DNA from 2 places in the Bradyrhizobium tunisiense genome. Region 2 is predicted to be linked to the other one. Evidence: riboswitches for the same ligand, from Rfam matches in the RefSeq annotation. Region 2 holds a riboswitch; the other holds the start of a gene.
The links. A riboswitch is a leader RNA that binds a small molecule or an ion and turns the genes downstream of it on or off. The one in region 2 is predicted to bind cobalamin.
Positions count from the first base shown of each region.

Region 1: another riboswitch for cobalamin. It lies ahead of ACFDR6_RS26375 (TonB-dependent receptor); the one in region 2 lies ahead of ACFDR6_RS22450 (DUF1636 family protein).

Region 1 is NZ_JBHLEV010000006.1:364,060-370,186, reverse strand. Features, by position in the region: gene ACFDR6_RS26375 (TonB-dependent receptor) at 1-1,912, opposite strand, end outside; cobalamin riboswitch at 2,028-2,238, opposite strand; gene ACFDR6_RS26370 (hypothetical protein) at 2,287-2,544, opposite strand; gene ACFDR6_RS26365 (hypothetical protein) at 2,627-2,839, opposite strand; gene ACFDR6_RS26360 (hypothetical protein) at 2,978-3,154, opposite strand; gene ACFDR6_RS26355 (adenylate/guanylate cyclase domain-containing protein) at 3,259-4,995, opposite strand; gene ACFDR6_RS26350 (transglycosylase SLT domain-containing protein) at 5,317-6,127, shown strand, end outside.
Region 2 is NZ_JBHLEV010000004.1:811,242-817,368, reverse strand. Features, by position in the region: gene cobG (precorrin-3B synthase) at 1-106, opposite strand, end outside; gene cobN (cobaltochelatase subunit CobN) at 103-3,351, opposite strand; gene cobW (cobalamin biosynthesis protein CobW) at 3,351-4,385, opposite strand; gene ACFDR6_RS22450 (DUF1636 family protein) at 4,382-4,756, opposite strand; cobalamin riboswitch at 4,851-5,070, opposite strand; gene cobO (cob(I)yrinic acid a,c-diamide adenosyltransferase) at 5,111-5,746, shown strand; gene ACFDR6_RS22440 (cobyric acid synthase) at 5,752-6,127, shown strand, end outside.

The DNA.
Region 1 (6,127 bases), on a different contig from region 2:
AGCGCGACACCAGCGGCACGTCATTGCCGGTCCAGATGCCTTCGCGGAAGACGGCGCGGGTATAGGCCATGCCGGAGCGCAGCAGCAGAGCGTCGTTGACGCGATAGGACAGGCTGGTCTCCGAGCCGTAGCGGCGGGTCGGATCGAGGTTGGTGTTGTAGAACAGCACCGGGTTGAAATGGACCTCGTTGGTGAGGTCCATCAGATAGAGGCTGCTCTGCAGCTGCAGTCCGCCGCCCTTGATGCGCAGGCCGCCCTCGATGTCCTGCGAGGTCTGGGTCTTGAGTTGAAACGTTTGCGGGATCGCAGCGAAGGTCAGGGGATCGAAGGACGGCCCTGAGGACAGGCGCTCGTCCACGTCGGGCGTGCGGAACGCGCGCGCGGCGCGGCCGAACAGCGAGACCACCTCATTGAGGCGATGCTCGGCCCCGAGATGCAGCGCATATTGGGTTTCATCGCTCTGGAGCGGGAGGGCGCCGATGTCGGCGTTGAACGGCGCCGCCGGGTCGAAATTGTCGCGCGCCGCAAGATTGATCGTCTGCACCCGCGCGCCATAGGAAATGTCAGTCGTAGGCGACACGCCCAATGTGTGCTGAAAATAGCCCGCAACCGTCTGCTGCCTGAGGTCGTAATCATGCCAGGGGGAGAGCCCCTGCCCGGCGCCGCGGTTCTGCTGAAAGCTCGCGTCGTAATAGTCGATGCCGGTGAGGAGCTGCGATGGCATTCCGAGCAGCAGGCTCTTCACGCTGAGCCGCGGCGTGATCGACCACGTGGTCAGATGGGAATCGGCATAGGTCGACGTGAAGAAGCCCGGAACCGGCACCGGGCTGGAGAAGAACGCACTCTGCTGTTTCTTGTCGCGCACGCCGCCGTCGACGATGAGATCGACGCCGTTGACGAGGGTCTTGGTGAAGCCCGCGGTCACACTGAAGCCCTGCTGGTTGGCATAGTTGAACGGCGTGCTGGTCCCTCGCCGGTCGGTCGCGACCTCGTCGAGGCCGATCGATGGGTCGACGGTCCGCCCGCCCGGCAGCCGCAATTCCTGATGATCGCCCGTGACGGTGAGAAAAGCGGTCAGGCCCGGTGTCGCGTAATTGAGATTGCCGACGCCGTTCTGCTGGGAATAGCGGTTGTTGTCGCGGTAGCCGTCGGTCCCGACGGCGTTGCCATAGAACGAGGTAGACCACGGACCGGCATTGAGCGAGGTCGAGACGTTGCCGACTTTCGTGTTGAACGAGCCGAAGCCGGCCTCGATGCGCGCGGTCACGGGCGGTCCGCCGACGCCGCTCTTGGTGACGATGTTGATCACGCCGCCGACAGCGTTGTCGCCATAGAGCACCGCTCCGGAATTGCCGCGCGTGATCTCGATACGCTCGATGGAATTGAGCGGGATGGTGGAGAGGTCCACCTGTGCCATGTCGATGTCGTTCAGCCGCCGTCCATTGACCAGCACCAGCGTGTTGGCGGTGGCAAACGCGCCGAAGCCGCGCAGGTCCACGCCGGTCTTGGCACCGATCGGGCCGCCATAGAACGTCGTGATCTGGGCCCCCGGCGTCTGCGTCGCGATGATCTCGGCCAGCGTCTGCGACGGCGCGTGCGCGATATCCGCGGCCGTGACGACGGTCGTGGCAGCACCGACGATACCGCCGTTGCCGGCGACAGCCTCGACGGCCGAGCCGGCGCCATTGCCCGACGGCGCGACATCGGCCGTCGCGCGGGGCCTCGTCGCGCCGTCACCGGTCGCCCTGGCCCGCGTGCGGTTCTGGTCGTCGGGCTTGGTCACTTCAATCGGTGGCAGCTGCTCGGCAAGGACCTGCTGGGCGAAGGCCGGAGAGAGATCGAGCGAATGGAAGGCAACGGACGCGAACAGGCCAGCGCTGAGGCGCCCGGCGGCAGAGACAAGACGGGACACAATTGTAAACCTCGGTATGACGTCAGTGGCACGTCACAGCGAACGAGGTTTCACGGTGGAGCGATGGATTGCTCCGGTGAAGCCGATGTCTGCACTCCCCGACCGACATCTTCGCGTGTGACCACGGCTGACGGCAGGTCTCCTGGCTCGCGGGTCGTTACCTTACGTCGCCTTCCCAGGACCGAGTTCCCAGTGGCATAGGACGAAAGATTCACCGCTTACAGTTGCGGGGGCAGCCGTGGCGTTGAGACAATTCCCGTTGGGACAATCCCGCACCACATTCCCTTTTGATCTCCCTGAGGAGAACCGTCACCGATCAACTTACGTGTCGTTCCGCCGGGGAGTCAATCGACCGGTGGCCGTTGTCACCGCGCTCAGGTCCGCCCTCGCAAACGCTGGGCCTGTGCCCAGGCGGCAGCGACGTCGCGTGGCGGAACATCGACGCGCTTGATCGGAGTCAATTCGCCGGAGGCCGAGACGATCGCGGTTTCCTCGCGTCGGCAGCGCGTGCAGACAAAGCGGACCTCATGCGGGGACGCCCACCAGCTCGATCGCTTCACGTTGACCGCCATCGGCCAGGCATCGCAGTGCGAGCAGGACACCAGAAATCGACCGGGATCGAGCATACCCATTTCATCGGACTCCGCGTCCTTCCGCTTCTTCAATGATTAACCCAGGTGAATCGTTCCGGTGCCCAAGCACCGCCGGTTGCTCTCAGCGCGCGCCCTTGAGGGTGCAGGAGGTCGTGCACGTGACCGTGGTGCCGCGATCGCAGGATCTGCAGGCATTGACACACTGGTTCATGTCGCGGGGATTGTACGAGCTGTAGTTCCGCATCGGGCAGGCCGATGTCGAGCCGGTGATGTCCTGATCCTGATTGCAGGACGCCGTCATGAGCGCGAATATGATCACGGCAACGAGGCGCATGTGATTGCCCTGTCGAGCATGGCAAATGACACTCGCGAGGCACGCTGCACTGCAGCGAACCCCGGCCTTCCCAGCACGAGCGATCGCCCGCTGCGTCAAGGATGCGCGCCAAACCTTAAGAACGGATTGCAGCCGGCCTCAGGCCGCGGCCTTGGTCGCGATCGCCTGCCGCATGTCCGTCGCCAACTGACGGTACTGCTCCGAAAGCTTCAGATAGAACTCGCGCTTGGTGCTGTCGGTCGCGAGCTTGGCAATCAGCTCGCATTCGGCGGTCAGTGTCTCGAACCGTTCCAGCCTGTCCTGAAGTTCCGTCATCGGCGTGTCCCCGTCAAACGCCTCAAGGACATTCAACCTAAGCCCGGGAAATAGGTCACGGCGAACATCGTTATCGAGTAGAAACAATTTTTCCGGGGCGGCAGCTATTTGCTGTCCAGCCGCCAGGCGCCGTCCCAGCCGGCGTCCGGCGGGTTCGCCTCGAACTGCGCGATGCGGCCGAGCATCGCGCGCGACGGTCCGTCGCCGGGGACGGCTTCGAGCGCCGCGTTGAAGGCCGCGCGCGCCTCCTCGAAGCGCCGGGCGCGATAGGCGGCGAGCGCTTCGGCATAGTGCATGCGCAGGCTCTCCTGTGCGCCGGTGAGCGCGCCCGCCCTCGCCATCACTTCGAAGATCGCCTGCGGCGCGCTCTGGCCGGCGACCGCGAGACGATCGATCTCGCGCAGTTCGAGCCGCGATCCGACCGCATCAGCGGTGGCCTGCGCGATCAGGATGCGGGTGCCGTAAACCTTGTTGACGGCCTCAAGCCGGGAAGCGAGGTTCACGGCATCCCCCATCACCGTAAAGCTCATCATCAATTCGGAACCGATGCTGCCGGTCAGGACCTCGCCGGTGGCGATGCCGACCCGCAAATCGCACGGTGCCGGCATGGCGCGGATGCCGAGCAGGTCGGGCAGCTGCTTCTGGAGCGCCGGCACCTGCTCGGTCATCTCGATGGCGGCGAGGCCCGCGAGCAACGCCTGCTCGTCGTCCTCGATGAAGGGCGGGCCCCAATAGGACATGATGGCATCGCCGATATATTTATCGATGATGCCGCGGTTGCCCCTGATGGGTGCGGACATCATCGTGAAATAGTGGTTCATCACCCGCACGAGGCCGCGCGGGGTCATGCCCTCGCTCATCGCGGTGAAGCCGCTCATGTCGCAGAACATGATGGTCATGACCCGGCGCTCGCCGTCGATCGCGATCTCCGGCCGGTCGATCAGCCCCTGCACCACCTTGGGATCGATGTAGCGGCCAAAGGTCTCGCGGACGCGCTCGTTGTGCCTGAGCTGCTCGGTCATGCGGTTGAACGCCGCGGCGAGTTCGCCGATCTCGTCCTGGGTGGAGACGGTGATGGTCTTGTCGAAGCGACCGGCTTCGACCTCGCGGGTGCCGGCGAGCAGCAGCCGCACCGGGCGCGTGATACCGCTGGACACCAGGAGCGCAAAGGCAAATCCGAGCACCGCCGCGAGCAAGGTCACGGCTCCCGACACGATGATGGCCTGGTATTGGCGGCCAATCACTTGCGACGTCGAGAAGAAGACCTGCGTCAGCATGTCCGCCCTGATCGCGTCGACCTTCCGGTTGAACGCATCGCGCAGGGTGTCCAGCTGTTCCAGCGTGGCGCGGGCCTGGACCACGTCCTTGGCCTCGATCTGCTTCAGCAGTTTCGCATTGCCCTCGTCCAGATTGCGCCGCAACTCGGTGACGGCGCTCTCGATGCGGACGTCGAGCCGTGCCAGCGCGGCATTGTCGGAATACGTCCTGGGATCATCGATGATCGCGTTGATGTGCTTGCGCGCTGCCTCGGCTTCTTCCTCGAACTTGCGGTCCAATGCCTCGAAGTCGCGAAGCCGCGCCGCATACGTCTCCTCGTCCGACGACGCCCCCATCTTGGTCATGACCATTTGCCGCAGCGCCAGGGCGCGCTCCAGGGAACGGATATTGGCGCGGGCCAGATGGCTGTAGGCCGGGATGTAGCGGTTGGTCAGCTCGCCCAGGAGGACACCGACCTGGCTCGACATCACCATCGACAGGATCGAGGTGACCAGCATCAGGACGATCAATCCGAGGGCGATGCCGACGATCTTGCGCCGGATCGACTGGTTGAAAATCGGCATAGGCGCGGGGCAAAGGCTCAAAGGACGAAGCGAGGGATTCCATACACCGGATCGGGATTCGGGAACACGCGCAATCTGCCCCTGCTGACGCCCTGGACCCGGCCAAACTGTCGCGCGGGCCCGGATCGTTAACAAAGGCTTAAGAGACTATCCTTTGCTCCCCCAGCGCGGAAGTTCCCGCATCACATCCGTATTTTGCCGCATTGTTGCGACAGCGTGAGGATGCGACACGGTAGTGATGCACCGTGTCGGTGCCTTGATTCTCAAGCCGCATGTCGTCGCGGACCTTGGTTTGTAGTGGTTTCGCAGGGGGACCATGGAATGAACCAGTGCCTACGCTCGCTCGCGTGTGTCGTTGCCGTGGCCGCAATGGCCCTTCTTCCCACCGAGATCGCGGCCAAGAGCAGCCACAAATCGTCCGCGCCGAAGAAGACGCATGAGGCGAAGGGCGGCAAGCATCGCCACACGGCGGTGAAGTCGCGCCACGGCAAGCATGCCGAGGCCAGACACAAATCGAAGAAGGCCGACGACGCGCCGTCTGACAAGCCCGCAACACCGCCGCTGACCGGCGACCTCGCCGCGCTGAAGGACGCCATCGATCTCACCCGCAAGGGCAAGACCGATGACGCGAGCGCAGCGCGCGAGCGCATCACCGATCCCGCCGGACGTAAGCTCGCGGACTGGTTCATGCTGCGCCACTCCGACAGCACGGCGAATTTCAAGCGTTACGCCGCCTTCCTCGAGGCCAATCCGGACTGGCCGAGTCGCGCGTTGCTGCGCCGGCGCGCCGAGGCGCGGCTGTGGCAGGAGAAAGCCGACGCCGCCACCGTGCACAAATTCACCATGGACCAACCGACCAGCGCCAAGGGCAAGTTCGCGCTCGCCCGCGTGCTGCTTGCCGAAGGCGACGCCGATAGGGCCGCGCGACTCGTGCGCGAGGCCTGGCGCGCGGACGAATTGTCGGAGCGCAGCGAGGAGGATTCCTACGAGGCGTTCCGCGACCTCCTGACCGCGGACGATCATCGCGCCCGGATGGACAAGCGGCTCGGCGCCAAGGACTATTTGGGCGCGCGGCGCGCCGCAAAACGGCTCGGCGAGGATGCGCTCGCGATCGTCAAGGCCTGCGCCGCCG
Region 2 (6,127 bases):
CTTCAAGACGCCCACCGAACGGACGGACCCGCACCACGAGCCCGTCGCCCGATTGCATCGGCCGCAGCGCGCCGGGACACCAGCCCTTGACCGGAGACGCGCTCATGATGCCTCCCGCAACGCCGCCGCGATCGAATTGCGGCGCGTTTGCCAGAGCGCGGCATCGTGCAGGCGCGCGAAGCAGGTTTCCATCGCGGCGAGCGCCCGCGGATTTTCACTCGCCATGAAGGCGCGGACATCATCGTTGCCGAGCGTCGCATCGTAGTAGAGATCGAACAGATGCGGCGGCACGGCCCCGGCGAGATGGGCGAACGCGGCCATATGCTCCAGCGTCGCAGTGATCTCGGCGGCTCCGCGAAAACCGTGGCGCATCATGCCGGCGATCCAGGCCGGATTGGCGGCGCGCGCCCGGACGACACGGGAGATTTCCTCGGTCAGCGTACGCGCGTGCGGCTGTTCGGGACGCGTGGTGTCGAGGTGATAGAGCGATGGTCCTGCCGCGCCGAGATGCGCTGCAGCCGCCGCAACGCCGGCTTCATGCGCGGCATAATCGGCGGCGAGAAGCAGATCGGTTTCCGGCAAGTCCTGGACGTGGACGAAGGCCTCGGCCAAGGCGAGCCGCGCCTCGATGCCGGCGCGATCTGGCTTGATCTCTCCATCGGCCGAGAACGCCCAGGACGAGGCCGACAGCCAGGCCTCGCCCGCGGCATCGCGCGTCTCCGGCGTGAAGGCATCAGGGATCGCCGAGAGACCGACGCCGTAATGTCCAGGCCGCGGCGCAAACACGCGGGAGACGCGGTGGCGATAGGGATTCTCCTCGCCCTCGTCCTCACGCGCCGCAAGCGTTTCGGAAGCGGCCTCGAACAATTGCGCGAGACCCGCGAAGACATCGCGGAACAGGCCGGAGACCCGCAGCGTGACATCGATGCGGGGGCGGCCGAGCTCGGCCGGCGCGATGATGTCGTAGCCGGTGACGCGGCCGGAGGCGTGATCCCAGCGCGGCGCGAGGCCTGCCAGATGCAGCGCCATCGCAAACTCTTCACCGGCGGTGCGCATGGTCGACGACCCCCAGAGATCGACGACGAGTCCCTTCGGCCAGTCGCCGTGATCCTGCAAGTGACGGCGCAGCAGCTCTTCGGCGAGCTTGATGCCTTGCGCATGCGCGGACGGCGTCGGCACCGCGCGCGGGTCGACGGCAAAGAGATTACGTCCGGTCGGCAGCACGTCCTGGCGTCCGCGATAGGGCGAGCCCGACGGTCCCGGCGCGACACGCCGGCCGGCAAGCGCGGCACGTAGCGCTTCGCGCTCCGCTTCGCTGCAGGCACCGCGGCCGAACACGTGCAGGCCGTCGCCGAACTGGCTTTCCTTGAGGTCACAGACGAAGCGGTCGATCCGCGGGATGGCTTCGGCCGGTGCGGCCGATGCATCGAGGCCGAGATCATCTTCGAGGCCGGCGGCGCGCGCCTCCTCGCGGATCGCAGCGATCAGCCGCTGACGGCGCGCGGGATCGAGACCGTCGGCGGTCGAATATTCGTCGAGGAGACGTTCGAGCCGGCGCAGCCCTTCCGGTACCGCGGATTTTTCCAGCGGTGGCGGCAGGTGGCCAACCGTGACGGCTGCGAGACGCCGCTTCGCCTGCGCGGCCTCGCCGGGGTCGTTGACGATGAAGGGATAGATGATGGGAAGATCGCCGATCAGCGCTTCCGGCCAGCAGCGCGATGACAGCGCCACGGATTTGCCGGGCAGCCATTCCAGCGTTCCATGCGCGCCCATGTGCACGACGGCGTCGATCCCCTGCTCGCGGAGCCAGAGATGGAACGCGACATACGCGTGGCGCGGCGTGCGGGCGAGATCGTGATAATCGGCATCGCGCATGGCCGCATCGCCGCGCTCGGGCTGGACCGCGATGATAGACCGGCCGCATTGGATCGCCGCGAAGTGGAACGCGCTATCGCGGCAACTCGGATCCTCCTCCGGCGCGCCCCAGGCTTGCGCGAGATCGTCCTGCAGGGACTGCGGCAGACGCAAGACTGCCGCGCGATAATCGGCGACGCTCCAGGTCAAACTTTGCTCGAGCAGCGCTTCACCGAGCGCATGGACCGGCGCAACATCGAAACCGACCTCGACGAGATCCAACAGCAAGGCCTCGACAGACGCCAGCGCGTCGAGACCGACGGCATGCGCGATCTGGTGCGGGCGTCCCGGATAGTTCGAGAGCACGAGTGCCAGCCGCTTCTCACCGGCGGGCTTTTCCGCTAGGCGCCGCCACGCTGCGACGCGTGCGGTGACGGCCTCCACGCGCTCCTCATCGGGCCTATGGGCCAGATGCGAGAACTGCAGATCGGAGTCGCGCTCCCCGGCGGATTTGAAGCTCACCACGCCCGCGAACAGCCGGCCGTCGACCTCGGGCAGCACCACATGCATTGCAAGATCACCGGGCGAGAGGCCGCGTAGCGACTCCGCCCAGTCCTCGCGCCGCGCCGTCGAGAGCGCGACCTGGAACACAGGGCACGATGCTTCGTCGAACGGCGTCGTGCCGTCGTCACCCAGGGCCGAGAATGCCGTTGCGTTGACGATCACCGCCGGAGGATTTTGCGCGAGATAGCCGCACAGCCAGTCGGCAACGCCCGCCGCCTTCAGCGAGGTGACGAACACGCCGCAGGCGTCAAACCCCTTCTCGCGCAGCGCCGCGATCAAGGCATCGACCGGGCCGGTGTCCGCGGCGGTGAGATAGGAGCGATAGAACGTCACGAGCGCGCGGGGCTTCCCCTCACCGCCCACGGGGGCCGCAATGACGCCGCGGGCGGGATCGTAGAAGCCCATCTCGGGCACGCTCATCTCGCCGACGACAGGGCCGGCATAGAGGCCCGAGGCCAGCGCGAGTTGCGCGATCGCAGCTTGCGCGGCGACCGTGCCGCCGGTGTCGCAGAGCACCTTGAGCCGGCGCAGCGTCGAGACCGGCAAGGTCGAGTACGCGTCGAGCCGCGCATCGTCATGGCCGTCGGCCGGCAGCACGGCAAGGACGATGTCACGATCCCTGGCCAGTCGTTGAAGGGCCGCCAGCCCATACGCCCAATAGGACTCCCCGCCGATCAGGCGCACGAGGATGCCGCGCGCCTGCGACAGCGTGCGGTCTATATAGGTGTCGACCGACAGCGGATGACGCAGCTCCGCGAGATTGGCGAGCCGCAGCGACGGCAGGCTGTTCCGGCCGCGCCGCCAACCGGCCGCGAAAGCGGCGAGATCGGAATCCGAATACGAGAGCACCACGAGATCGGCCGGGTCCTGGCCGATGTCCCTTGGCGTCGCGGTCTCTTCGAGACCGCGGCTCTCGCGGAAAACGACGTGCATCAGATACCTAGTCCTGACCTGATCGCGGCCTCGTCGATATCGCCGTGCTCACCGATCACGACGAGCCTGGACTGCCTGACACCTGCACCCCAGGGCTTGTCGAACTGGTGACGCACGCGCTCGCCGACCGCCTGCAGCAACAGGCGCATCGGCTTTCCCGCGACCGCGATATAGCCTTTGGCGCGCAGCACGTTCTGCTCGCGCGCCAGGCGCTGGACGGAGGCAACCAGCGCGTCGACGTCGGTGACTTCGGGCAGATCGATCACAACCGAGGCGAAATCATCATGCTCATGCTCCTCCTCGCCATCGTGATGCGAGGGGCGTGCGGCGAGATCGTTCTCGGCGGCGGCCCCGAGTCCAAGGATGAGGCGCGCATCGATGGCGCCGTCGGTGACGGGCAGCATCGGCACGCGCCGCGGCATCTCGGCGGTGATCGCCGCCTTGGCAGCTTCGATGCCGGCGGCGCCCGCGAGATCAGCCTTGGTCAGCAGCACGATGTCGGCGCAGGCGATCTGATCCTCGAACACTTCCGACAGCGGCGTCTCGTGATCGAGATTCTCGTCCGCCGCGCGCTGCGCCTCCACCGCAGCCGGATCCGGTGCGAAGCGGCCGGCCGCGACAGCCTCGGCATCGGCGAGAGCGATCACGCCATCGACTGTGATGCGCGAGCGGATCTGTGGCCAGTCGAACGCTTTGAGCAGCGGCTTCGGCAGCGCCAGGCCCGAGGTCTCGATCAGGATGTGATCGGGCCGCACCGGGCGCGCCAAAAGCTGCTCCATGGTCGGAATGAAATCGTCGGCAACCGTGCAGCAGATGCAGCCATTGGCGAGCTCGACGATGTTCTCTTCCGGGCAATTGGCATCGGCGCAGGACTTCAGGATTTCGCCATCGACGCCCTCGCTGCCGAACTCGTTGACGAGCACCGCGAGCTTCTTGCCATTGGGGTTTGCGAGCAGATGCTGGATCAGCGTGGTCTTGCCGGAGCCGAGGAAACCGGTCACCACCGTGACCGGGACTTTTGCGAGCGAGTTCATTCGGCGGCCTCCGGCAACGCGGCAACAGGGGGAATGCGGGCAAGCGACTGCTTGCGGAATATTTCCGGCCGGCTGCGCCAGGGCACGAGCCCGTCGGGCGCCGCGGCATAGGCCGCCGCGCCCGCGACCACGTCCTGGGCATTCGTCTCGGAGAGGCGCCCATAGACATAGGACCAGCGGCCGGGCGCGCTCAGCGCGACCGAGCAGCCCTGGCTGCAGGCCGACAGGCATTCGACGGGAACCACATTGACGCCCTCGGGCACGCCGGCCTCGAGGATCGCGCCATGCAGGCGCTTTCCGGGCGTCGTCTCGCCCTCGCCAGGAGTCTCGCCGGCACGGCAGGTGATGCAGACGTGAAGTGTGACGGTCATCGCCTCTTCCAGATAACAGCGGGAGGCGATGAGGCACACGGACCATTCTTCAGAAGGCCCGTTTCCCCGTCGCGGAACACCCCGTCCGCCGGTCCAAAACTCGTCCGCGCTGGCAGGTCTCCCGGCTTGCGGAGCAGGGTTTTGCCCTTCGATCCCCGCCTTCCCGATTCCGCAGGGAATCAGTGGCTTCGGGCATCTCTCCGGTCACGGTCGCGGGGGCGGCTGCAGTTTGGACCCAAATCTTGCCGATTCGGACCCTATCGCATTCCCTCTTCGCCTGTCATAGGACAGGAACCAACGCCGGGCCACCATTTGCCGGTGGCCGCCTCTTGTCAAGCCGAAGGACCGGGACCGATGACGCCTGAACCGGAGACCCCAACGACCGAGGAAACCGACGCCCGGCATACCCAGAAAATGGCGAAGAAGAAGGCCGCCCGCGACAAGATCATGGCGACCAAGAGCGGCGAAAAGGGCCTCATCATCGTCCACACCGGCGCCGGCAAGGGCAAATCCTCCTCGGCTTTCGGCATGATCGTCCGTTGCGTCGCTCATGGCTTCCCCTGCGCGGTCGTGCAGTTCATCAAGGGCGCCTGGGACACCGGCGAAAGGCGCCTGCTCACCGGCCATTTCGGCGACCTCTGCCAGTTCCACGCGATGGGCGAAGGTTTCACCTGGGAGACGCAGGACCGCGCCCGCGACATCGCCGCCGCCCGCGCCGGCTGGGAGAAGGCCAAGGAGCTGATCCTCGATGAGAACTTGCGCATGGTCGTGCTCGACGAGATCAACATCGCGCTGCGCTACGATTATCTCGATATCGCCGAAGTCGTCGAATTCCTGACGACGCAAAAGCCTGCGATGACCCATGTCGTCCTCACCGGCCGCAACGCCAAGGACGAGCTGATCGAGATCGCCGATCTCGTCACCGAGATGACCCTGGTCAAGCATCCCTTCCGCTCCGGCATCAAGGCGCAGGCCGGCGTCGAGTTCTGAATTCGATGGCCCGCACATTGATGATCCAGGGGGCCGGCTCTGACGTGGGCAAATCGCTCATCGTCGCCGGCCTCGCGCGCGCCTTCACGCAGCGCGGCCTGCGCGTGCTTCCGTTCAAGCCGCAGAACATGTCGAACAACGCGGCCGTCACCGTCGATGGCGGCGAGATCGGCCGCGCCCAGGCGCTGCAGGCACTCGCCGCCGGCGTCGAGCCGCACACCGACATGAACCCGGTGCTGCTGAAGCCCGAGACCGATGTCGGCGCGCAGGTCATCGTGCACGGCAAGCGCATTGCGACCGCGCGGGCACGCGACTACGCCGCGATGAAGCCGTCGCTGATGGGCGCTGTGCTGGAGAGTTTTGAGCGGCTGAAGGCGCGCG